One region of the Qipengyuania sp. GPGPB31 genome, then DNA from elsewhere that is predicted to be linked to it. Evidence: predicted binding sites of a transcription regulator. Region 1 holds the regulator's gene; each other region holds the start of a gene.
The links. The regulator LexA, encoded in region 1, represses DNA repair genes until DNA is damaged. The targets are predictions, from matches to a motif close to GTTCCNCNCTTGTTCT.
Positions count from the first base shown of each region.

Region 1 (7,858 bases):
CGCAGTCGGGGCCGATGCTGATCGTCGGCGGCAAGATCCATCCGCAGATCGTCCATGACGGCCCGTCGCGCAAGATCCGCAATGCGGTGGGCATCGATGGCGAAGGGCGCGCGCATTTCGTGATTTCGAACGCCCCGATTTCCTTCGGCAAACTCGCCCGGTTCTACAAGAACGAGCTCGAGGCCGAGAACGCGCTGTTCCTCGACGATACCGTGTCGCTGCTGTGGAATCCGGCGACCGACCGGCTCGACACCGGTGCCGCCATCGGCCCGATCCTCGTGGTCAGAAAGAAAGCAAGCGAATGACCGATACCCGCCGCACGCTCTATCCGGAGATCGAACCCTACGAGACCGGCATGCTCGATGTCGGCGAAAGCCATTCGCTGTATTACGAGCGCGTGGGCACACCGGGCGCCAAGCCGGCGGTTTTCCTGCATGGCGGGCCCGGCGGGGGCATGGCTCCCGATCATCGCCGCCAGTGGGACCCTGAACTCTACGACGTGTTGCTGTTCGACCAGCGCGGTTGCGGCAAGTCGCTGCCCTTTGCTGAAATAGAACACAATGACACATGGCGCATCGTCGAGGACATCGAGCGCTTGCGCGAGATGTGCGGACACCAAAAGTGGCAGGCGTTCGGCGGCAGCTGGGGTTCGACGCTCGCGCTTGCCTATGCGCAGAAATATCCCGACCGCGTGAGCGAGCTGGTGCTGCGCGGTGTGTTCCTCGCGCGGCAGCAGGAAAAGTCGTGGCTCTACGATTATGGCGCGAGCGAGATCATGGCGGAGCAATGGGATGCGTTCACCGGTCTCATTCCCGAAGCCGAGCGCGGCGACCTCGTGCGCGCTTATTACAACCGCCTGACCAGCGAGGACGAGGCGACCCGGCTTGCCGCGGCGCGCGAATGGTCGCTGTGGGAAGGGCATGTCGCGACACTGCTGCCCAATGAAGACCTGCTCGAAAGCTTCGGCGATCCGGCCAAGGCGGTTCCGTTTGCACGCATCTGCGCCAAGTTCTTCCTCGAGAACTTCTTCCTCGAGGAAGGCGAGCTGCTGCGGAACGTGGATGCGCTGGCGGGAATACCCGGGATCATCGTTCAGGGCCGCCACGATATCTGTACCCCGCCGGGCGCGGCATGGGCGCTCAAGAAGGCCTGGCCCGAAGCCGACCTGTGGATCGTGCCCGATGCCGGTCACAGCGCCGGTGAACCGGGCATCGTCGATGGCCTCGTCCGCGCCACGGACAAGCTGGCCGGCAAGACCGGCTGATTTGCTGCGCGACACGCGGCGCCGGCCGCGCTGGCCTGCAAACCTTTCCTTGCTTGAAAGCACGTCGCCATCGCTTCAAGGACCGTATCGATGACCGACAGCCGATCCATTCTCGTAATCGACAATTACGACAGCTTCACCTTCAACCTGGTCCATTACCTGATGGAGATGGGCGCCCGCGTGGAGGTGGTGCGCAACGATGCCATATCGGCGGTCGAGGCGATGGATGGCGGTCATGCGGGCTATCTGATTTCTCCCGGACCCTGCACTCCCAACGAAGCCGGCATCAGCCTCGATATCGTCGCGGCCTGCGCCGCAGCGGGCAAACCCCTGCTCGGCGTCTGCCTCGGCCACCAGGCGATCGGCCAGCATTTCGGCGGCCGCGTGGTGCGCGGCGGTCTGATGCACGGCAAGACCTCGCCCGTCACGCATGAAGGCGACGGGGTGTTTGCCGATCTGCCCTCGCCCTTCACCGCGACGCGCTACCATTCGCTGGTGGTCGAAGACATTCCCGATTGCCTGGCGATCAACGCGACCAGCGAGACCCCGGGCCTCGACGGCAGCAGCGTCATGGGGTTCCGCCACCGCGATCTTCCGCTCCACGGTGTCCAGTTCCACCCCGAAAGCATCGCCACCGAACACGGCCACGCCCTGCTGGCGAACTTCCTTGCCATCTGCGGCATCGCCGCCAAGGTGCCCGCATGAAACAGCTCCCCGATGCCACCCGGCACCTTGCCGAAGCCGAGGCCGAGGAAGTCTTCGGCTGGATCCTCGATGGCGAAGCCGATGACGACGCGATCGCCCGTTTCCTGGTCGACATGTCGGCGCGCAGTGAAACCTCCGAGGAAATCGCGGGCGCGGCCCGAGCCCTGCGTCACCGGATGATCCCCATCGCTGCGCCCGAGGGTACGGTCGATTGCTGCGGCACCGGCGGCGATGGCCATCATACGCTCAACGTATCCACCGCGGTCAGCCTGGTCGTGGCGGCCTGCGGCGTCCCAGTGGCCAAGCACGGCAACCGCGCTGCCAGCAGCAAGGCGGGCGCGGCCGATACGCTCGAAGCGCTCGGACTCGACATGGAAGCGGCAGGCCGCAGCGCGGAGAAGACGCTCGCCGAACTGGGCATCTGTTTCCTGTTCGCCAAGAACCACCACCCGGCAATGGGCCGGATCCAGCCCATCCGCCAGAAGCTCGGGGTGCGCACGATCTTCAACCTGATGGGGCCGCTCTCCAATCCCGCCGGGGTCCGGCGCCAGCTGATCGGTATCGCCCGCCCCGCCTATGTTCCGATCTATGCCGCGGCCAAGGCCCGGCTCGGAACCGAGCGCAGCTTCATCGCCTCGGGCGACGAGGGCCTCGACGAACTCAGCCTCGCGGGCGGCAACGAACTTGCCGACGTGATGGGCAACAACTTCGAAATGCGCCGCGTGCTGGCAGTGCAGGCCAATCTGCCGCACGCCCCGGTCGAAGCCATCCGCGGCGGCGATCCGGCGCACAACGCCCGCGCGCTCGAGGCGCTGCTGGCAGGCACCCCCGGCCCCTATCGCGATGCGGTGCTGTTCAACGCATCCGCCACGCTGATCGTCGCCGGCCGGACCGACGATTGGACCGAAGGCGCCCAGATCGCTGCCGAGGCGCTCGATTCCGGCGCTGCCCTGACCCTCCTGCGCGACTGGATCGCACTGAGCGTTTGACATGAACAAGCTGGAAGAAATCTGCGCCACCAAGCGCGAAGAAGTGGCTGCCCGCAAGCAGGAACGCTCGCTGTCCGATCTCGAAACCGCGATCCGTGCGCAGACCCCGCCGCGCGGGTTTCAGGCTGCACTCGCCCGCGCGCAGCATGACGGCTTCGGACTTATTGCCGAGATCAAGAAAGCCTCGCCGTCGAAGGGCCTGATCCGCGCCGATTTCGAGCCTGCGGCGCATGCCAGGGCCTATGCCGCAGGGGGCGCGGCATGCCTTTCCGTGCTGACCGATGCGCCCTATTTCCAAGGCCATGAGGATTACCTCATCGCCGCCCGCGAGGCCTGCGACCTGCCCGTCCTGCGCAAGGATTTCATGGTCGACCCGTGGCAGGTCGCCGAAGCACGCGCGCTCGGTGCCGATGCCATCCTGATCATCGTCGCGGCGCTCGATGACAGCGTCATGGCCGAGATCGAGGCGGCCGCGCTCGACCATTCGATGGATGTGCTGATCGAAGTCCACGACGCCGCCGAAATGGACCGCGCGGCGCGGCTTTCCTCGCGGCTCATCGGGGTGAACAACCGCGACCTGAAAACCTTCACCACCGATCTCGCAACGACCGAGCAGCTTGCCCCGCGGGCCCCGGCGGAAAGCCTGCTGGTGGGCGAGAGCGGGATCAGCTCGCATGCGGATTGTGCCCGTCTCGCAGGTTCGGGTGTGCGCAGCTTCCTCGTTGGTGAGAGCCTGATGCGGCAGGCCGATGTCGCTGCGGCGACCAGGACGCTGCTGCACGGCTGAACCGTCGCGCCCGGGGCAAAGCAGGAACAGCTGTTCTCGCCTCCATACCGCTAAACCGGCGCAATTGCTTGACTTGCCGATTCGGGTTGCCTACTTGTTCCGTATTCGTTCACAGCTTTGTGAACAGGCGATACGGGAGTTCGCACCATGCTGACCGCCAAGCAGCACGAATTGATCCGCTTTATCCAGCAACGCCTGGAAGACACCGGCATTTCCCCGAGTTTCGAGGAAATGAAGGAAGCCCTCGACCTCAAGAGCAAGTCGGGCGTTCACCGCCTGATCTCGGCGCTCGAGGAACGTGGTTTCATCCGCCGGCTGCCCAACCGTGCGCGCGCACTGGAAGTGGTCAAGCTTCCCGAAGACGCAGTTACCGGGAGCGACAAGCCCAGTGCTGCGAACGACCTGGTCGGGGCGGCAATGCCGACCAAGACCGTGGCACCCGAACCCGCCAACGACATCATCGACGTGCCGCTGCACGGACGGATTGCCGCTGGCGCGCCGATCGAGGCGATCGAAGGCCAGTCGAGCATGCCGGTTCCCGCTGCCCTTCTCGGTCCCGGCGAACATTACGCGCTCGAAGTCTCGGGCGATTCGATGATCGAGGCCGGCATTTTCGATGGCGACTTCGCTCTCGTGAAACGAACCGACAGCGCGCGCGATGGCGAAATCGTGGTGGCGCTGGTCGACAACGAGGAAGCCACGCTCAAATATCTGCGCAAGGACGCGGGGCGCGTGATCCTCGATCCGGCCAATGGCGCCTATGACCCCCAGGTCTACGATGCGCACCGCGTTCAGGTACAGGGCAAGCTCGCCGGGCTCTTGCGCCGCTATCACTGATGGTGCGGGCACCGCGCCCTATCGGCGCGGGGCCGGCCACCAGCCATGCGCCCCCTGGTCCTGCGCGACCGTATCGACGCGTTCGCGATCGAGATAGACCGCGACGCCGCCTTCGCGTTGCAGATAGCGCCGATCGGCCTTGAGCCAACGCGGCCGGCAGCTGCGCGGCAGGAAGCGGTCGGACACGACGATATCCGCCTTCCCGCAGGCTGCGGCCAGCGCACGTTCGGCGATCAAGTCGCGATTGCGGGCCACGAGCACGCTCCATGTCTTTCCGCTTCTCTTGACGGGGAGGACGCAGAACTCGGGGCTGCAGCGGCTCTGCGGCCACGCCGCGATGGCCATGGGCTCGCGGTCGGTTCCCGCCAGTTCGAGCAGGTTCTGCTGCGCATAGCCCCCGGCACTGTCGCGGAGGACGAGCAGGCGGTCGGCCTGGCTGGCAATACCCAGATCGCGCCCGTCACGGGTGATCAGCAGGTCGGGAACCGGGGCTGTCACGATCAGGATCGTGGACAGCGCGATCGGCACCGCGCCCCACAGTCTTGCCCTGCCCTGCCACAACGCCAGCCACAGTGCACCGCCGATATAGAGCGCCATCGTGCCCATGCCGATGCGCGGCGACAGTTTGACCGAACCGGGTTGCTCGGCGAAGAAATGCGCGATCGCAAGCAGCACGTCGAGTGACTGGCCGACCAGCCACCAGGCCGGCGCCCCCGCCCCCACCAGATCGAGGAAGAGCGCCAGCGCAACCAGCGGCATCGACACGAAGGTTACCAGCGGGATCGCGATCAGATTGGCCGCCGCGCCGTAGAGGCCAGCACGGTGGAAATGGAACAGCACGATCGGGATCAGCGTAAATTCGATGACCAGCCCGGTCAGGAACAGCATCGCTGCACGCCGTGCCAGGCGCGATAGCCAGCTTTCCTCGCGCGGCGCCAGGAAGCTGCGGACCCAAGCGGCATTGTGGAGCGAGACAATGGCGATGACCGCGGCAAAGCTCATCTGGAAACTCGGCCCGACCAGCGATTCCGGCCAGAGCGCCAGCACCACGCCGGCGGCGATCGCAACCATCCGCAGCGACAGGGGTTCGCGCCCCAGGGCCAGCGCGACGAGCACGAGCAAGGCGCCGATGCAGCTGCGAACGGTCGGCACCTGCGCGCCGGTAAGCAGCGTGTAGCCGATGCCCGCAAGCGCGGCTGCACCCGCCGCCACCAACGGCAACCGCACGCGCAGCGCCAGCCAAGGCCAGGCTGCCAGCAGTTTCAGCACCACCAGATAGGTCGCGGCGATAATCGCGCTGACATGCAGGCCGCTGATCGAAAGCAGATGGGTGAGCCCGGCATCGCGCATGGCTTCTTCGTCGGCCTCGGGGATCGCACCGCGGTCGCCGCTTGCCAGCGTGGCCGCGATAGCGCCCGCCGTCCCGTCGAGATTGCGCCGCACATGCGCCGACAGGCGGCGCTGGATCACGGCGATCGACACAAGCGTCTCCGCGGGCGGTTCGACGAGTTCGACGTCACCGACCACCGATCCGGTGGCGGACAGGCCATCGAACCATGCCCGGCGCGCGAAATTGTAAGCACCCGGGACGATCGGCGGCGATGGCGGCATCAACCGCGCGCTCAGACGGATCCGTGCCCCTTCGCGCAGCTGCGGCCCGTCGGCTTCCAGCGGCAGATTGACGCGGTAGGCGACTGCCCGGGCTGTCTCGGGGTCGCGTGCCGCCAGCACCAGCCTTACCCGTCCTTCCGCCGGCTGTTCCTCGCGCGCAAGGATGCGTCCATCGATCCGTTCCAACCGCGGATAGGGGATCGGCTCGGCACCCACTGTCGCCGACCGCGCCCAGACCAGCGCGGTGCCCGCCGATATGGCGAGAGCAATCGAAAGCAGCGCAGCAAGCGCATAATTGCGGTTCTCGCGGCCGCGCCATGCGGCGATGGCTGCGAAGGCGACGACCAGCGAACCGGCGATCACGGCGAGCCATTGCCACGGCCCGGCAAGGAGGAACCACAGCCCGATGCCGCAGCCGAAGGCGACCGCCAGCCATGGACCGCGATCGAATTCGGCGCCCGCGAGAAATGCCTCGAACCGGGCTGCCAAACTGGACATTGCGCCGCGCATGCGCCAAGGGCGCGGCACTGTTTCGCGGGCGGTTTCGCCCGCTTCTCCCATCGGTATCGAAGGCGTCCCCCGTGTCGCCATGTGAATGTTTGAAAGGAAGCGAGTGACAATGGCAAGCGATAGTGACAGCGAGACCCCTCCGGTCGTCACCCGCTTCGCTCCCTCGCCCACCGGCTATCTGCATATCGGCGGGGCGCGGACCGCGCTGTTCAACTGGCTCTATGCGCGCCATCACGGCGGCCGCGCGCTGCTGCGGATCGAAGATACCGACAAGAAGCGCAGCACGCAGGACGCGATCGACAAGATCATCGACGGGCTTGGCTGGCTCGGCCTCGATTTCGACGATGCACCGGTGTTCCAGTCTGACCGCGCCGAGCGCCATGCCGAAGTGGCGCACAAGCTGCTCGAGGCGGGCCATGCCTACAAATGCTTCGCCACGCCCGAGGAACTCGAGGCGATGCGCGCCGAGCAACGCGCAAACAAGCAGCCGATGCGCTACGACCGCCGCTGGCGCGATCGCGATGCGAGCGAAGCTCCCGCGGGCGCGCCCTATGTGATCCGGCTCAAGGTCCCGACCGAGGGCGAAACCACGATCCACGACCAGGTCCAGGGCAAGGTCACGGTGAAGAATGCCGAGATCGACGATTACGTGCTGCTGCGCGCGGACGGCACGCCGACCTATATGCTGGCGGTGGTGGTCGACGATCACGACATGGGCGTCACGCACATCATTCGCGGCGACGATCACCTCAACAACGCCTTCCGCCAGCTGCCGGTGATCCGCGCGATGGATGCGATCGAGGGTGGCTGGCCCGATCCGGTCTATGCGCATGTCCCGCTGATCCACGGACCCGACGGGGCGAAGATGTCGAAGCGCCACGGCGCGGTCGGCGTCGAAGCCTATCGCGACGAAGAAGGCGTGCTCCCCGAAGCGCTGTTCAACTACCTGCTGCGGCTCGGCTGGGGCCATGGCGATCGCGAGGAAATCAGCCGCGACGAAGCGATCGAACTGTTCGACCTCGATGGCGTCGGCAAGGGCCCGGCGCGTTTCGACATCAAGAAACTGCAGAACCTCAACGGCCATTACATCCGCGAGGCGGATGATGAACGGCTGGCCGACATCGTCGCCGACAAGATCGGTGAGAAAGCCGACCG
Region 1 covers NZ_CP149572.1:804,004-811,861, forward strand. The annotation lists gene WKH79_RS04155 (phosphodiester glycosidase family protein) at 1-305, shown strand, start outside; gene pip (prolyl aminopeptidase) at 302-1,264, shown strand; gene WKH79_RS04165 (aminodeoxychorismate/anthranilate synthase component II) at 1,355-1,969, shown strand; gene trpD (anthranilate phosphoribosyltransferase) at 1,966-2,958, shown strand; gene trpC (indole-3-glycerol phosphate synthase TrpC) at 2,960-3,745, shown strand; gene lexA (transcriptional repressor LexA) at 3,893-4,582, shown strand; gene WKH79_RS04185 (ComEC/Rec2 family competence protein) at 4,601-6,691, opposite strand; gene gltX (glutamate--tRNA ligase) at 6,813-7,858, shown strand, end outside.

Region 2 (7,858 bases), 1.2 Mb from region 1:
TTGCACCCGCGGGCCGCGGGGCTATCCTTGCGCGTCATGGGTCGGATGACGCGCTTCAAACCGAAACGGCGACGGCGCGCAGCCAGGCGCACGGTCCGGCCCGCGCGCTTCAAGCCGCGGCAGCCGACATGGCGCGAGGCATGGGTCTCGATGCGCCCGCTGCTGCTGCTGATCGCGCTGGCGACGCTGGCCTATGTCTTCGCGCTGCCCGGCGTCCTTCCCGCCCCCGGCTGGCTGTCGAGCAAGCCGCAGGTGATCGAGGGGCGCTTCACCCGCTGTGGGCGCGGCCGCGGTTATTACTGCGTGGTGGATGGCGACACGTTCAAGCTGGGCGAGCGCAGCGTGCGCGTGGTCGGGATCGACACGGCGGAGAAGGATGCCGGATGCCCGGCGGAGGCGGTGCAGGCAGAGGCCTCGACCCGCGCGCTGCAAGGCTGGCTCAACCGCGGCCCGTTCCGCATGACGCACCGGCTGGACGAACCCACCGACCGCTACGGCCGCAGTTTGCGCACCGTCTACCGCCTGCGCCCCGACGGCAGCGAGGACCGGCTGGCGGATTTCATGCGCCGCGAGGGTGGTGCGCGGGGTTATTGGGGTGGGGGTAGAGGGGAGTGGTGTTGAGCGTCAGATGACTTGAAAACACGGCGTGAGCCCCTCAGCTCACCGCAATCGATCTCACTGCGCGATGACAGCCTATGCGGTGAAATTCTGGAGAGCTGGAATTTTCCCGTCAGCTTTCTCAGCCGGAGAAGCGTTTAAGTGTCCTGGTTTACCGGAATAATTTTGATAACGGTATGCAGGTGAAGGCGTCTCATTTCCTATGACCAACACCACTCGCCTCTGCGAGTCAGTCATTTTTACTGGATTAGACATGGTCAGTCTCCCGCGGGTTCAAAGCTGCATCGTAATGATGCTTCCTTGCAATCCATTTAAAGCCTTCGTGCTTCGTCACGGTCGCTATATCGGTGGCGCCCCCTACAATATCAGCATTTGGTAGGAAAGCGAAATATCGCTTCGTGAGATCAACTAGGAATTCAGCAAGGTTGATTGCATCCTGAATGGGCATAGCTGGATGAACCAGAGGTGTAGCGAGCCGAGCCTGTAGCTGTTCGAGAATTCCAGGAACAGCATCTGGCGGCATGCCCAATTCGCTTAGCGCATCACCCAACGCCGGATCGAAGCCCAACAAGAGCCTATTTATGGCTTGGGGCTGTCCTCCAAAGGACACGTGACCGTCCTGATCTTGATTGGCGATCAGTTCGAGCGGCAGCCACTCCCCACTCTGTAAGGAAACCTTCCAGATTTCTGCATTATCACAGTTCGAGCCATACCCGCCGACCCAAAACTCGAAACCATGATTGCCAACCGGCGGGTCAATTGCTTCATATCTCCCTTGAAAAAACGCAAGCGCCTTCTCGGCAACCTCACCAATTGTGTAGTCGTCGGGATCGATAAGAAGCGGGTCGCCATTCGTGCACAGCTTGCGGCGCAGGTCTTTCGCAAGGTTGCTGATGGAGGCAGGACCCAAATGCCCCATCCCACAGGTCATCGCGACTATTGGCTTTCCCTTATAAAGGTTAAAAACCTTATTCCCGTGCGCCCAAACATTGAGCACCACTGGCTCGCCATCCTGTGACGCCCCATCAAAGACGATGCGCTATCCGCAGCGAATATTAAGCAATCATGTACTTTGACAGATACACAAACGGTCATCGTTTACCTCTTCGGCAAACGTGAATCAGAGTGTACGACCCCTGTCAACTATTCGGCGGCTTGCACTCCTTCCTCATCACCGAACAGTCCCGGGCCGTCGTCCTGCGCGGCGCCTTCCTCGTTCGCGGCCTTGGCCTTGTTGCGGCTGTCGAAGCTCGACCAGACGGTGTTCCAGTCGCCGGTGGTGGCGCCCTTGGAATATTCGGTGGCGCGCTGTTCGAAGAAGTTGGCGTGCTCCACGCCGTTGAGCAGCGGGGCGAGCCAGGGCAGCGGGTGATCGTCGATCATGTAGATCGGCTGGAGGCCCAGCTGGCCCAGCCGCCAGTCGGCGATATAGCGGATGTACTTCTTGATTTCCTTGGGCGTCATGCCCGCGACCGGGCCCATTTCGAAGGCGAGGTCGATGAAATTGTCTTCCAGCCGCACCGACTTCTGGCAGATGTCGATGATGTCTTCCTTGACCGCCTTGGTCAGGCAATCACGCTCGCGCACGAATTCGTGGAACATGCGGATGATGCCTTCGCAGTGCAGCGATTCGTCGCGCACCGACCAGCTGACGATCTGGCCCATGCCCTTCATCTTGTTGAAGCGCGGGAAGTTCATCAGCATGGCGAAGCTGGCGAACAGCTGCATGCCCTCGGTGAAGCCGCCGAACATCGCCAGCGTGCGCGCGATATCCTCGTCATTGTCGACGCCGAACTGCTGCATGTAATTGTGCTTGTCGGCCATTTCCTCATATTCGAGGAAGGCGGAATATTCGCTTTCGGGCATGCCGATCGTGTCGAGCAGGTGCGAATAGGCGGCGATGTGCACCGTCTCCATGTTGGAGAAGGCGGTCAGCATCATCTTGACCTCAGTCGGCTTGAACACGCGCGCGTATTTGTCGTGGTAGCAATCCTGCACCTCGACATCGGCCTGGGTGAAGAAGCGGAAGATCTGCGTGAGCAAATTGCGCTCGTGCTCGGACAGCTTCTGCGCCCAGTCGCGGCAGTCCTCGCCGAGCGGCACTTCCTCGGGCATCCAGTGGATCTGCTGCTGGCGTTTCCAGAAGTCGTAGGCCCAGGGGTACTCGAAGGGCTTGTAGGTCTTGCGGGCTTCGAGCAACGACATCTGGTGGTTCTCCGGTTTTCAGCGTGAACGTCCCATATAGTGAATCAGACCCGGGATTCGAAGGCAAGCGGGAATGATTCGGCGGGGATAAAACGGTTTCTGCGGGGTTTGTGCGGCCCGCCGCGTCGCGCTTGCGGCGAATGGCGGAACGCCGGGGCCTGGCCCGCCGTTGGTTGGGTGAAGGAGACACACCATGGGTGAATACGCCCCCGACGACCAACGCGACGTCCACAGCAATGCCACTGCCGAATGGCGCGAGGCCGAAGCGCCGCAGGACGGCTCGGCCAAGCCCGCGGCCAAGCCGCAAGCGGATGCCGAGCAGGGCGAAGCGCGGATGGGCTATGGCAATGCGCGCGATGCCGATGGCGCGATGGAACAGGACACGGCGCGCAGCGACAGCGCGGACGCGTCCGATACCGCCACCGCCGCGGATGGCGATGATGCGCGGCCCGACATGCGCGCGCGCGCCGATGCGGCCCGGCCGCTGGGCGGCGCCTGACCGCAGGCACATACATTCGGGGATTTGCGACATCGTTCGGTTTCCCCTTTTGCGGGCGATGTCCGCAAGCCCCAGGCGCCCCGCCTCTCCCCCAGAGGCGGGGCGCCATTGTTTGTGTGGGCCAGCATTTCCAAGCCTCGCGGCTCTGCCGTGCATGAGCTTCGACGAAGCGTGGACCGATCGCTCAGGCCGCCCGTTGGTATGGTGTAAGCAAACGAAAACAAAGGGAAATTTATGTTCGAGAAGATTCGCATCAAGGAACACATGGAAGTCGCCGATTGCAAGGGACAGCATGTCGGGACCGTCGATGAAGTCGAAGGCGACGCGATCAAGTTGACCAAGTCGGACAGCGCCGATTCGATGCACCACTTCCTCGCGCTTGGCGACGTCGAGAAGATCGACGACAACCGCATCTACCTCAAGGAAACCGCACGGATCCCCGAAGGCCTGGGCAACAAGGCAGTCGCCTGACCCGCCCGCCTCCGACGACTCTTGCAAGGGTCGCAGAAAACCCCGCCCCGGATGTCCGGCGGCGGGGTTTCTCTTGTCCTGTGTGCAGGTGAAGCCGCAGGGGGCGATCCCCGCGGCTTGCCGGCATCACGGGCCTACTGGCAGGCGAGGCATTCCTCGTAATCGGTCTGCTCGGCGCCCGCGGCCAGTTCGAACTTCGCGGCATCGGCGGTGTTGTCCGCCTCTACGCCGCCCGCGAAACCGGCGCGTTGCACGCTCTTCGAGCGGAGGTAGTAGAGCGACTTGATGCCCTTTTCCCACGCCTGGAAGTGCAGCATCATCAGGTCCCACTTGTCGACATCGGCCGGGATGAACAGGTTCAGCGACTGCGCCTGGTCGATAAAGGGGGCCCGGTCGCCGGCGAATTCGAGCAGCCAGCGCTGGTCGATTTCGAAGCTGGTCTTGAAGGTCGCCTTTTCTTCGGTCGTCAGGAAGTCGAGGTGCTGGACGCTGCCGCCCCGCTCGAGGATCGAATTCCAGACATTGGTCGAGTTCTTGCTCTTCTTGTCGAGAATCTTCTCGAGATAGGGGTTCTTGACGATGAACGAGCCCGACAGCGTCTTGTGCGTGTAGATATTGGCCGGGATCGGTTCGATGCAGGCGCTGGTCCCGCCGCAGATGATGCTGATCGACGCGGTCGGCGCGATCGCCATCTTGCAGCTGAAGCGTTCCATCGCGCCGGTTTCGGCAGCGTCGGGGCACGGCCCGCGTTCCTGCGCCAGCACCAGCGAGGCTTCTTCCGCCTTGGCGCTGATATGCTTGAACATCTTGAGGTTCCACACCTTGGCCATCGGGCTTTCGAAGCCGATGCTCTTGGCCTGGAGGAAGGAGTGGAAGCCCATCACGCCGAGGCCAACGCTGCGTTCGCGCATGGCCGAATATTTCGCGCGCGCCATCTGGTCGGGCGCCCGGTCGATATAGTCCTGCAGGACGTTGTCGAGGAAGCGCATGATGTCCTCGATGAACTGCTTGTCGCCGTTCCATTCGTCCCATTTCTCGAGATTGAGCGAGGACAGGCAGCACACTGCAGTGCGATCGTTGCCGAGATGGTCGATGCCGGTGGGCAGTGTGATTTCGGCGCACAGGTTCGAGGTCGAGACCTTGAGCCCCAGTTCGCGGTGATGCTTGGGCATCATGCGGTTCACCGTGTCGGAGAACACGATGTAGGGTTCGCCCGTGGCGAGCCGGGTTTCGACCAGCTTCTGGAACAGGCTGCGCGCGTCAATGGTCTTGCGCACCGATCCGTCACGCGGGGACACGAGGTCGAATTCCTCGCCCGCGCGCACCGCTTCCATGAAGGCATCGGTGACCAGCACGCCGTGGTGCAGGTTCAGCGCCTTGCGGTTGAAATCGCCGCTCGGCTTGCGGATCTCGAGGAACTCCTCGATCTCGGGGTGCGAAACGTCGATGTAGCAGGCCGCCGAACCGCGGCGCAGCGAACCTTGCGAAATGGCGAGCGTGAGCGAATCCATCACCCGCACGAAGGGGATGATGCCGCTGGTCTTGCCATTGAGGCCGACCGGTTCGCCGATCCCGCGGACATTGCCCCAATAGGTGCCGATGCCGCCGCCCTTCGAGGCGAGCCAGACGTTCTCGTTCCAGGTGTTGACGATGCCGTCGAGGCTGTCCGACACGCTGTTGAGATAGCAGGAAATCGGCAGGCCGCGCGTGGTGCCGCCGTTCGACAACACGGGCGTGGCGGGCATGAACCACAGGTTCGAGATATAATCGTAAAGCCGCTGCGCATGTTCGGCATCGTCGGCGAAGTAATCGGCCACACGCGCGAACAGGTCCTGATAGCCTTCGCCCGGGAGCAGATAACGATCGGTCAGCGTTTCCTTGCCGAATTCGGTCAGCAGCGCATCGCGGCTCTCGTCGGTCGTCACGTCGAACCGGCGATCGAGCACCTTCTTGCTGTCATGTTCGGCCGCTTCCGAAGTCGCGCTGGCGACCGCGCCGGCCAGCGCCTGGCCAGCGGCATCCTGCACCAGATCTTCGCTGCCCTTGTCCGTCCTGTCCATGGCGACCGCTTTCTCATCCGTGGTGGGTTCGGTGGCGGTGTCGTCCTGTGTTTCGATATCCAGTGTCATCGCCGTGTCGTCCCCGCTTTTGAAATCCATCGTCAGCCCCGCCATTGTGGTGCGCCACCGGCCTGCCGATGCAGCCCGGATGTTCCGCTTGTGTTCGAGTCGGCAAGACATGCGTCCCACCTAGCAAAATTGCGTCGGTCGAGGGCGGAAACTTATCCCGTATTTCCCCACAACCCCGGCCTGGGCGGCACCCACCCGATATGGGGAGCTTTGCCGCCGAAAGCTAGGTCTTGTGGGTTAACCCCGCAGACCAACCACTAGATACTGAATCAGTGAGTCCCTGCGCGCAAGGGGGCTCGCGGCGAATTGGCGCGCTGCGGGCCCGCCCGGACAGGGTGCGTTAGACAAGTGCAACGCTGCGACGCGTGGACCAAGCTGGACTTGCCGCGGACGCAAGGGGCAAAATGAATCCGGGAAAAAAATTTTGCGGGCAAAAATCATCGTTCCGGCTTGAGAATCATTCGAATCCGGACGCGCAATTTTGGAATCGGGCAGCTCCTCCCATGCCGCGGCCGAACGCGTCGTGGCAGGCACGCGAAGGACCTGCAGCGGCAGCCGAATCGGGCGCGCGGGGAGAGACCCCCACGCCCGAACCGGAGTTCCGGTCCGCTGGCGCTATTCCGCAGCCGAACGGGCGTGGGTGGCCACCGCATCGGCGATGTCGTCGACGAGTTCGACCGGGAGGTCGTGGCCCCATCCGGGAATCGTTCTGATCCGGGCACCGGGGATGGTGGCGGCCGTGTCGCGCCCGCCTTCGCACGGAACCAGCGGATCGTCTTCGCCATGCAGCACCAGCGTGGGCACTGCGATCTGCTTGAGCATTTCGCGCCGGTCGCCATCGGCGACGATCGCCGAGAGATGCCGCGTTGGCCCTTCGGGATAGAAGCTGCGCTGAACGCTGGCGCGGGTGCGCTCGCGCAAGTGGTCTTCGGCAGCGGGATAGCCCGGCGAACCGATCGTGCGCGCCAGCATCATCCCGTGGTCGACCAATGCGTCCTCGTCGCTGCTGGCGGGCCGCGTGATCAGCGCCTTCATCGCCTCGGGCTTGGCGGCGGGCAGCTTGGGATTGCCCGTGGTCGAGAAGATCGAGGTGAGCGAGAGGCATTTGTCCGCATGGCGCGCGGCGAAATGCTGCGCGATCATCCCGCCCATGCTGGCACCGACGATATGCGCCTTGTCGATCCCCAGCGCGTCGAGCAGCCCGGCACCATCATCCGCCATGTCGGCCAGCGTGTAGGGTACTTTGGGCTTCAGGCCGATCTTCGACAGCAACGTCATCTTGACGATGCCGGGCGCTTTGACCCCGTCGAATTTCTGGCTCAGCCCGACATCGCGATTGTCGTAGCGGATGACGCGAAATCCGCGTTCGACCAAGGCATCGACCAGTTCTTCGGGCCACAGTGTCAATTGCGCGCCGAAGCCCATGATCAAAAGCATCGGCGGATTGGCCGCATCGCCCCGCTCTTCGTAGTGAATTTCGATCCCGTTCGCCGTCGCTTTAGGCAATGCCGTCTCCCCGTCCGATGGTTGCAGGGCCGACCTCACCGCATTGACCCACGCTTGTCCAGCGCAATCGGGCGGCGCGGCTAGCCGCGCGAAGGCACCGGCAATGGCGTGTGCATACAATCGGAAACCGCCGGAAAGTGGCATTCCTCCCCGCAGGCCGGGAAAGCGCGCGAGGCCGCCGGTGCAGCAGACCGTGCAGGCCTCGCGCTCGATCGGGTGCCGCGCGGGCGGCGTGAGGATGGAGGGCCAGCGGGATGAGTGAGAGGACGATGGAGCGACGCGGAGAGGATCGCAGCCGCACGCTGGACGACCTGCGCATCACCATCGGCGGTCACGGGCTGCGCTGCGCCATGCGCAATCTGTCCCCCTCTGGCTGCATGGTCGAATGCCAGGATATCGTGGCCGAAGTGGGCACCCCGGTCGAAGTCGT
Region 2 covers NZ_CP149572.1:2,397,557-2,405,414, reverse strand. The annotation lists gene WKH79_RS12070 (hypothetical protein) at 37-621, shown strand; gene WKH79_RS12065 (hypothetical protein) at 866-1,618, opposite strand; gene WKH79_RS12060 (ribonucleotide-diphosphate reductase subunit beta) at 1,762-2,823, opposite strand; gene WKH79_RS12055 (hypothetical protein) at 3,017-3,322, shown strand; gene WKH79_RS12050 (DUF2171 domain-containing protein) at 3,557-3,793, shown strand; gene WKH79_RS12045 (ribonucleoside-diphosphate reductase subunit alpha) at 3,928-5,952, opposite strand; gene WKH79_RS12040 (alpha/beta fold hydrolase) at 6,538-7,428, opposite strand; gene WKH79_RS12035 (PilZ domain-containing protein) at 7,683-7,858, shown strand, end outside.
Region 2: WKH79_RS12045 (ribonucleoside-diphosphate reductase subunit alpha) is a predicted target of LexA. The motif match lies at 6,004-6,019, and genes of this name have one in related genera.

Region 3 (7,858 bases), 540 kb from region 1:
CGACCGGCATTGCTACGAGCTCGACAGCGGGCTCTATTTCGATGTCTCGACCGTGGCCGATTACGGCCGCCTCGCACGAGCGGTGACGGAGGAAGGCGAGGGCCGGATCGACACCGTCGCGGGCAAGCGCAACGCCGCCGATTTCGCGATCTGGCGCAAGACCCCGGCGGACAAAACGCGGCAGATGGAATGGGATTCGCCCTGGGGTAAAGGCGCGCCCGGCTGGCATCTCGAATGCTCGGTCATGGGCGAGAAGCTGCTCGGCTTCCCCTTCGACATCCACACCGGCGGGATCGACCACCGCGAGATCCACCATCCCAATGAAATCGCGCAGAACCAGGCCTTCTGCGGCTGCGGCGGATTGTCGGAAGCGACCCATTCGGGCGCGAAGATCTGGATGCACAACAACTTCCTCATCGAGCGCAGCGGCAAGATGAGCAAGTCGTCGGGCGAGTTCCTGCGGCTGCAATTGCTGATCGACAGGGGCTACCACCCGCTCGCCTACCGGATGATGTGCCTGCAGGCGCATTACCGCAGCGAGCTGGAGTTCTCGTGGGAGGGCCTCGGCGCCGCGCTGACGCGGTTGAAGCGGATCGTGATGGCGGTCGGACCACTGAAAGATGCCGCCTCGGGCACTCCCGACCATCCCAAGTTTGCCCCGATACGCGAGAAATTCGCCGCCGCCATGGCCGACGATCTCAACACGCCGATTGCGCTGGTTGCGCTGGAGGAGGCGCTCGCGGTCAAGAAGGTCGATGCCGGAAGCAAGCGCGCGGTCATCGCGCAAATGAACGCGGTGCTCGGGCTGGGCCTGTTCGACCTGTCCCGCGCCGACTTGCGGCTGCGGCCGGAGGGCGCGACCATCACCGAAGAGGAAATCGAGGCCGAACTGATCCGCCGCAAGCAGGCGCGCATGGCGAAGGATTTCGCCACTTCGGATGCGATCCGTGAAAGCCTTGGGGAAAAGGGTGTCGAGGTAATGGACGGCGACCCGCTGGGTTGGGATTGGAAGCTCTGACGATGGCCGACGCGCAGACCCTTCTCTGGCAACATCTCAAGGACGCGCCCCAGGGCCTTTCCTTCGTGCGCGATCACGATGCCGAAGGCTTCACCCTGCCGTTCTATTGCGCCGATGCGCATCTGGCGATCGAGGTCGATGATGATCCGTTCCGTCACAGGGAAGACGGCGCGCGCGAACGCTGGCAGGAACGCCACCGCGTCGACATCATGCAGGTTCCGCCCAGCCATGTGCAGCGCAATGCCAGCGAAGTGGCCGAAGCGATTCTCGACATCGCCGCGCGGCGCAAGGAACGGTTTGCGAAATAATCCCTGAACGGCAATGGAGGTTTCGAGGGAGAAATCGATGACCAAAGCCGTCCTGTCCGCCATGATCCGCCCGCTGGTCGAACCGCGCCTGCCCGAATGGGTCGAGCCGCTGTGGTTTGCCAGCAAGGAACAGGCGCTCGAATTTGCCCCCCAGGCGGAAATCGGCTGGTTCGACCTCAACGAGAAGGAGCCGATGGTCGAGATCGCCACCGCTGCCACGCAGCTCAAGTGGATGAACTCGATCTATGCCGGGCTCGATTTCATGCCGCTCGACCTGCTCGCCGAACGCGGCGTGGTGGTCACCAATGGCGTCGGCATCAATGCGATCACCATCGCCGAATATGTCGTCATGCTGATGCTCGCGCATGCCAAGGGCTACCGCGAAGTGGTGCGCGCGCAGGACCGCCACGAATGGCTGCTCGATAGCCCGGGCAAGCGCGAACTGGCGGGCGAGCGCGTGCTGTTGCTCGGGATGGGCGCAATCGGATCGCTCATCAAGACGCGGCTCGAAGCCTTCGACATGAAGGTCGTGCCCGTGCGCCGCTCGGGCGCCGATGGCGCGCTCAAGCCTGGCGAATGGCGCGGGCGGCTGGGCGAATTCGACTGGGTGGTGCTGGCGGTCCCCTCGACCCCCGAAACACGCAATATGATCGGGGCGGTGGAACTGGCCGCGATGCGGCCCAACGGCGTCCTGGTGAACATCGCGCGGGGGGATGTGGTCGACCAGCCGGCACTGGTCGAAGCGCTTCGGGACAACAAGATCGAGGGCGCGCTGCTCGACGTCACCGACCCCGAACCGCTACCCGAGGATCATCCGCTGTGGGGCCTCGAGAATGCGCAGGTCACCATGCACCTGTCGGGCCGCGCGCAGACCAAGATGTTCCAGCGCAGCGCGGATCGTTTTATCGAAAACCTCGCCCGCTGGCGCCGCGGCGAAGCGGTGCAGCCGCAGCTCGATCTCGATCTGGGCTATTGACGGAACGCACCGCCCGCCCGGGCGGTTAAAGGGTCAGACCCACCCCGGTCCCTCCCGCCCGCGGGAGGGTGGAGATGCCGATGCCCACGCTGAAGGATACCTACCCGCTCTATCTCAACAACAAGGCCGCGCAGCCGAACACCGATCTGGCGGTAACCGACAAGTTCACCGGCGAGGTGGCTTTTCGCACCGCGCTCGCCAGCCCCGAGATCATCGACGAGGCGATTGCGGGGGCGGTGAGGGCGGCCGAACCGATGGCGCGGCTCGCCAGCTATGAACGCCAGGCGGTGCTGCAGCACTGCGTCGACCGCTTCACCGAACGCTTCGACGAGCTTGCCTACGCGCTGTGCGTGGAAGCGGGCAAGCCGATCAAGGACAGCGAGGGCGAAGTCACCCGGCTGATCGACACCTTCCGCATCGCAGCGGAAGAATCGGTGCGCATGTATGGCGAGGTCATGCCGCTGGATATCTCCGCGCGCGCCAGGGGCTACCAGTCGATCTGGAAACGCTATCCGATCGGGCCGTGCAGCTTCATCTCGCCGTTCAACTTCCCGCTCAACCTCGCCGCGCACAAGGTCGCGCCCGCGATCGCGGTGGGGTGCCCCTTCGTGATGAAGCCCGCCAGCAAGACCCCGCTCGGCGCGATCATCATGGGCGAGGTGCTGGCCGAGACCGACCTGCCCGAAGGCGCGTTCAGCGTGCTGCCCGCCAGCCGCGACGGGGCCGACCTATTCACCGTCGACGAACGGCTCAAATTGCTGAGCTTTACCGGCTCGCCCGGCGTGGGCTGGGATCTCAAGGCGCGCTGCGGCAAGAAGAAGGTCGTGCTCGAACTGGGCGGCAATGCCGCGGTGGTGGTCGATCACGATGCCGATCTCGACGATGCGCTCGAGCGGATTATCTTCGGCGCCTTCTACCAGAGCGGGCAGAGCTGCATCGGCGTCCAGCGGATCATCGTGCACGAAGACATCTACGACCGCTTCAAGGACATGCTGGTCGCCAAAACGAAGACGCTGGTCGCGGGCGATCCCAAGGACCGCGACACCTTCATCGGCCCGATGATTTCGGAGGGCGAGGCCAGCCGCCTCAAGGGCTGGATCGACGAGGCGGTGGCAGGCGGCGCGACGCTGCTGACGGGCGGCAGCTGCAAGGGCAACATGCTCGAGGCGACGCTGCTTGAGGGCGTGCACAAGGACGCCAAGGCACTCAACGAAGAAGCCTTCGGCCCGCTCGCCATCCTGCAGAAGTTCGAGCATTTCGACGAGGCGCTCGCGGAGGTGAACCGTTCCACCTTCGGCCTGCAGGCGGGCATCTTCACCCGCGACCTGTTCAAGATGTTCGACGCCTGGGACCGGCTCGAGGTCGGCGGCGTGGTGATCAACGACGTCCCCAGCTACCGCGTCGACAACATGCCCTATGGCGGCGTGAAGGACAGCGGTTTGGGCCGCGAAGGCATCAAGTTCGCGATGGAGGACATGACCGAGATCCGTAACCTGGTGATCCGGCGCGGGTGATCGGGGGGCGGAGGGCCGATGAGCGCCTTGGCTGCTTGAAAGCGGTTATTCCGCTACCGACCCGATTGCGGACGGTTTATTTCCTATCAGGTGGCCCGCAGAATGAAGTTGATCTCTCCGTCAGCCAGAGTGGAAATCTCGTAAGACCACGCGTTTGCATCCATGAACGAACAGGTCACAGTTGGGCAGTGGGTACCCAACCGCTCTTCGATTTCTTCTAGAAAGTTGTCCTTGCATTCATCGGACATTTTTAGTCGCACGCCATAGGTGAAGTCAGTTTCGTGATCATAGTCACCAACACGGACATTTCTGACTTGCGCGTCTCGACAAATCGCCAGTCCTGTTTTCGACTGGAAAAACTCAGGCGTTTCGAGACGGTCTTCCGCGCACCCGCTTAGAAGGACGCCGACTGATAGTAGGCCTGCGATGATCGTAGCTCGGCAGCGCATGATCTCTGCTTACCATGTGAATGTCCGCTTTCCACGCAATTGCCGAAATTTTCCTGTGAAGCTGGAAGCGTCACAAATAGACGCCGGCACCGCGCGTCTCAGCTCTCCTCCAGCAGCAAAAGCTCGCACCGGACCACCAGGCGCGGTTCGGGGATTAGGCGATGTTCGACTTCGACAACGCCCGCATCGGCCACCAGCTGGCCGGGGATGGCGAATTCGTGATCGGGCAGGGCGGCGACGAACTCTTCGCCCGCCGCCACCGCCTCGTCGCCTGCAAACAGGATTGCGAGGCTGTGCCGTGTGCCCGCAAAGGTGATGCTGGCCCAAGCTTTCTCGGTATGCGTCAACACCTGACCGTGATGCGCGTGGAGGTCGGCCAGCGCGGCGCGCAGGCGGTCGGCGGCGGTACGGCGTACGCGCGGCGCCCGGGGCGGGGCTGTCTCATCCGACATGCGCGGTCTCCCGAGTGGTTGCGACATCGCGCGCCGCCTCGAACCCGGCCATGAAACCGCGGATGCGCTGTTCGGTGCGGTCGCGCGGTTCGCGGCCCATGCGCAGATCGAGCACGAAGCGCGGATCATGCGCGGCAAGGCGGCCGAACTTGGTGGCCGCCATCTCGTGCTGGCGAAGGAATTTCTCGACGGATCGGATCAGCATCGCGGGCTCCCCAATAGGCTGGTCAGACAGGCGAATCGCTCGCCGTGTTCCTGATTGGTTCCAGCCGAAATCCTACTTGTCTAGGAAAAATCCTATGCTATAGGAATTTTCTCGCATGCTCCGTCCTGCGCGACGCGGGTCGGATGACGGCGGGCTTGAGGACACGGTCTTATGAGTGAAGCGATGACGCCGGACCGCGCGAAGCTGGTCGAACTGGCCGAGGCCGGGCGCACCAGCCTTGCCTCGCTATCCGCCATGCTCGGCCGCAACCCCAGCTATCTGCAGCAATTCGTGCGCAAGGGTTCGCCGCGCAAGCTGGAGGAGGCGGACCGGCGGCGGCTGGCCGAGTTCTTCGGCGTGTCCGAGGTCGCGCTGGGCGCCGATCCCGACCATGTGCGCGCGTCTGCTCCGGACGAGTTCATCACCGTACCCCGCCTCCCGCTCGACGCCTCGGCGGGTCCCGGCTCGTTCTCGGCGGAGGAAATTTCCTTCGACAGCTTCCGCTTCAGTCGCCGCTGGCTGCGCGAAATGGGGCTGGAGGGCGCCGATCTCACCGCGATCCGCGTCGAGGGCGACAGCATGGAACCAACCCTGCGCAGCGGCGACGAGATTTTTGTCGATCGCAACAAGCGTTCGGGCGAGGGTATCCACGTCGTGCGCATCGGCGATGCGCTGCACGTCAAACAGGTCCAGGCCAGCGCGCCGGGCCGCATTGCGCTGATCAGCGCCAACGACAGCTATGCGCCGATCGACCTCGCGTGCGAAGAGGTCGAGGTAATCGGCCGGGTTGTCTGGAAAGGGGGCGGGTGTGACCCGCCGCCCGATCACGACGGGCGCTTGACGTAATCGTCCGAGCGCAGCGTCAGCATGTAGTCGGCAACCAGTTCGATATCCTCTTCGACCAGGTCGACATCCATCTGCATCGGGTAATTGTGCGCATCCGACAGGAAGGTCACCAACGTCGCGCGCGTCAGGCCCGGGCTGTTGGCGATGTCGGCAAAGCCGGGGGCCTGCGGGTCGAGCGACACCGTATCGCTCGTCACGGCATGGCATTCCCCGCATACGCCGGTAACGAAGTCGGGCGTGGGCGCTGCGGCGCTGGCCACTGCACCGCCCGGCGGGGCGGGGCGATCGGGATAGGTCTGGCATGCTGCCAGCACCGCGCAGCCCGCCGCGATGGTTGCGATATGCTTCATGAATCTGCTCCTCGACCGCGGTGTTAGCACTTTGCCGCAGATGCGGCTTGTTTTCGATCAAGAAGCCGACCATTTTTGCGGATATATGGAAACCGATACCCAAAAGCCCGCCACTCCGCCCATGAAAGCCGGTATTGTCCCGGTCACGCCGCTGCAGCAGAACTGCTCGCTGATCTGGTGCACCGCGACCAACAAGGGCGCGCTGGTCGATCCCGGCGGCGATCTCGACAAACTCAAGGCGGCGGTCGCCAAGTCGGGCGTGGAACTGGAGAAGATCCTCATCACGCATGGCCATATGGACCATTGCGGCGAGGCGGGCGTGCTGGCGAAGGAATTGGGCCTGCCGATCGAGGGCCCGCACGAGGCGGACCGCTTCTGGATCAGCCGGCTCGAGGAAGACGGCGCCAGATACGGCATGCAGGCCGAGGTGTTCGAACCCGATCGCTGGCTGGTCGATGGCGACACGGTCACCGTGGGCGAACTGACGCTCGAGGTGATCCATTGCCCCGGCCATACGCCGGGCCATGTCGTGTTCTTCAACCGGCCGAGCAAGTTTGCCATCGTCGGCGACGTCTTGTTCCAGGGCAGCATCGGGCGCACCGATTTCCCGATGGGCAACCACCAGGACCTGATCGACGCGATCACGCAGAAACTGTGGCCGCTCGGCAATGACGTGACCTTTATTCCCGGTCACGGGCCGACCAGCACCTTCGGCCAGGAACGCCAGACCAACGCCTTCGTGAGCGATTACGCGTTGAGTTGATATTTGTGGGGTGCGCTATCGACCTCCGTCGATAGCTTGCGCAAGGTCGGGACGGATGTCCCGACCGTACGCCGCAAAATTTCCTTCTCTTACATCACGCCAAGCGTGATCAGCACCGCAACCACCGCGAGGCCGAGCAGCGTCAGCATCGTCACCAGCGTGCCGATCATGCGGGGCTTGGTCGCGCCTTCGCCGTCCATGCCGAAGCCGTGCGCCACGCGGCCGAGCATGTAGATTGCCGCCACCCAGGCCAGCCAGGGATCGCCCTTGCCTGTCAGTTCGATGGCCGCAATCAGCACCAGGACGAACGGTGTGTTCTCAACGAAATTGAGCTGCGCGCGCATCCGCCGCGTCAGCGGACCGCCCGCATCGTCGCCGTGGATGGTCTTGGTCGCGCCGCGCATCTGCCCGACTCGGATCGCAAGCCACAAGTTGATGATCGCCGCTGCAGCCGCCGCGGTCAGTGTAACCGGCAGGATAATGCCCATATTTCTCTCCCTCGCGTTCCCCGTGAACGCTACCCGCCTGCGTGCTAGGGCGAAGCCCGTCGCCGTGCAATCCCGCCGCGGCATGCGGAATCGGGTTGCATCGCCTGCAAATTTGGCTATTACGCGCGCCTTCACCGTCACGGTCGGGATTTTCGGGTTCACGCGCTCTTGCAGCGTGCCGGACCATCCCCTAGGGCGGCCACCGAAATTGATTGTAATTGTTTGAGGAACAGGTGCCGCCATGGCCGTCCCCAAGAGGAAAGTATCGCCCCACCGTCGCGGCAACCGCCGCTCGCATGATTCGCTCAAGGTCGAAGCTCATCACGAGTGCTCGAACTGCGGCGAACTCAAGCGGCCGCACAATCTGTGCCCGCACTGCGGATATTACAACGGCCGCGAAATCATCGCCGTCGGTCTGTAAGACCGTCAGCCAAGCCGGAGACAGCGCATGAGCCTGCCGCGTATCGCCGTCGATGCGATGGGCGGTGA
Region 3 covers NZ_CP149572.1:259,486-267,343, forward strand. The annotation lists gene cysS (cysteine--tRNA ligase) at 1-1,018, shown strand, start outside; gene WKH79_RS01385 (DUF559 domain-containing protein) at 1,021-1,326, shown strand; gene WKH79_RS01390 (D-2-hydroxyacid dehydrogenase) at 1,364-2,302, shown strand; gene WKH79_RS01395 (aldehyde dehydrogenase family protein) at 2,377-3,816, shown strand; gene WKH79_RS01400 (hypothetical protein) at 3,903-4,265, opposite strand; gene WKH79_RS01405 (hypothetical protein) at 4,364-4,717, opposite strand; gene WKH79_RS01410 (hypothetical protein) at 4,707-4,922, opposite strand; gene WKH79_RS01415 (S24 family peptidase) at 5,094-5,768, shown strand; gene WKH79_RS01420 (cytochrome c) at 5,747-6,118, opposite strand; gene WKH79_RS01425 (MBL fold metallo-hydrolase) at 6,240-6,881, shown strand; gene WKH79_RS01430 (MAPEG family protein) at 6,971-7,369, opposite strand; gene rpmF (50S ribosomal protein L32) at 7,611-7,790, shown strand; gene plsX (phosphate acyltransferase PlsX) at 7,818-7,858, shown strand, end outside.
Region 3: WKH79_RS01415 (S24 family peptidase) is a predicted target of LexA. The motif match lies at 4,969-4,984, and genes of this name have one in related genera.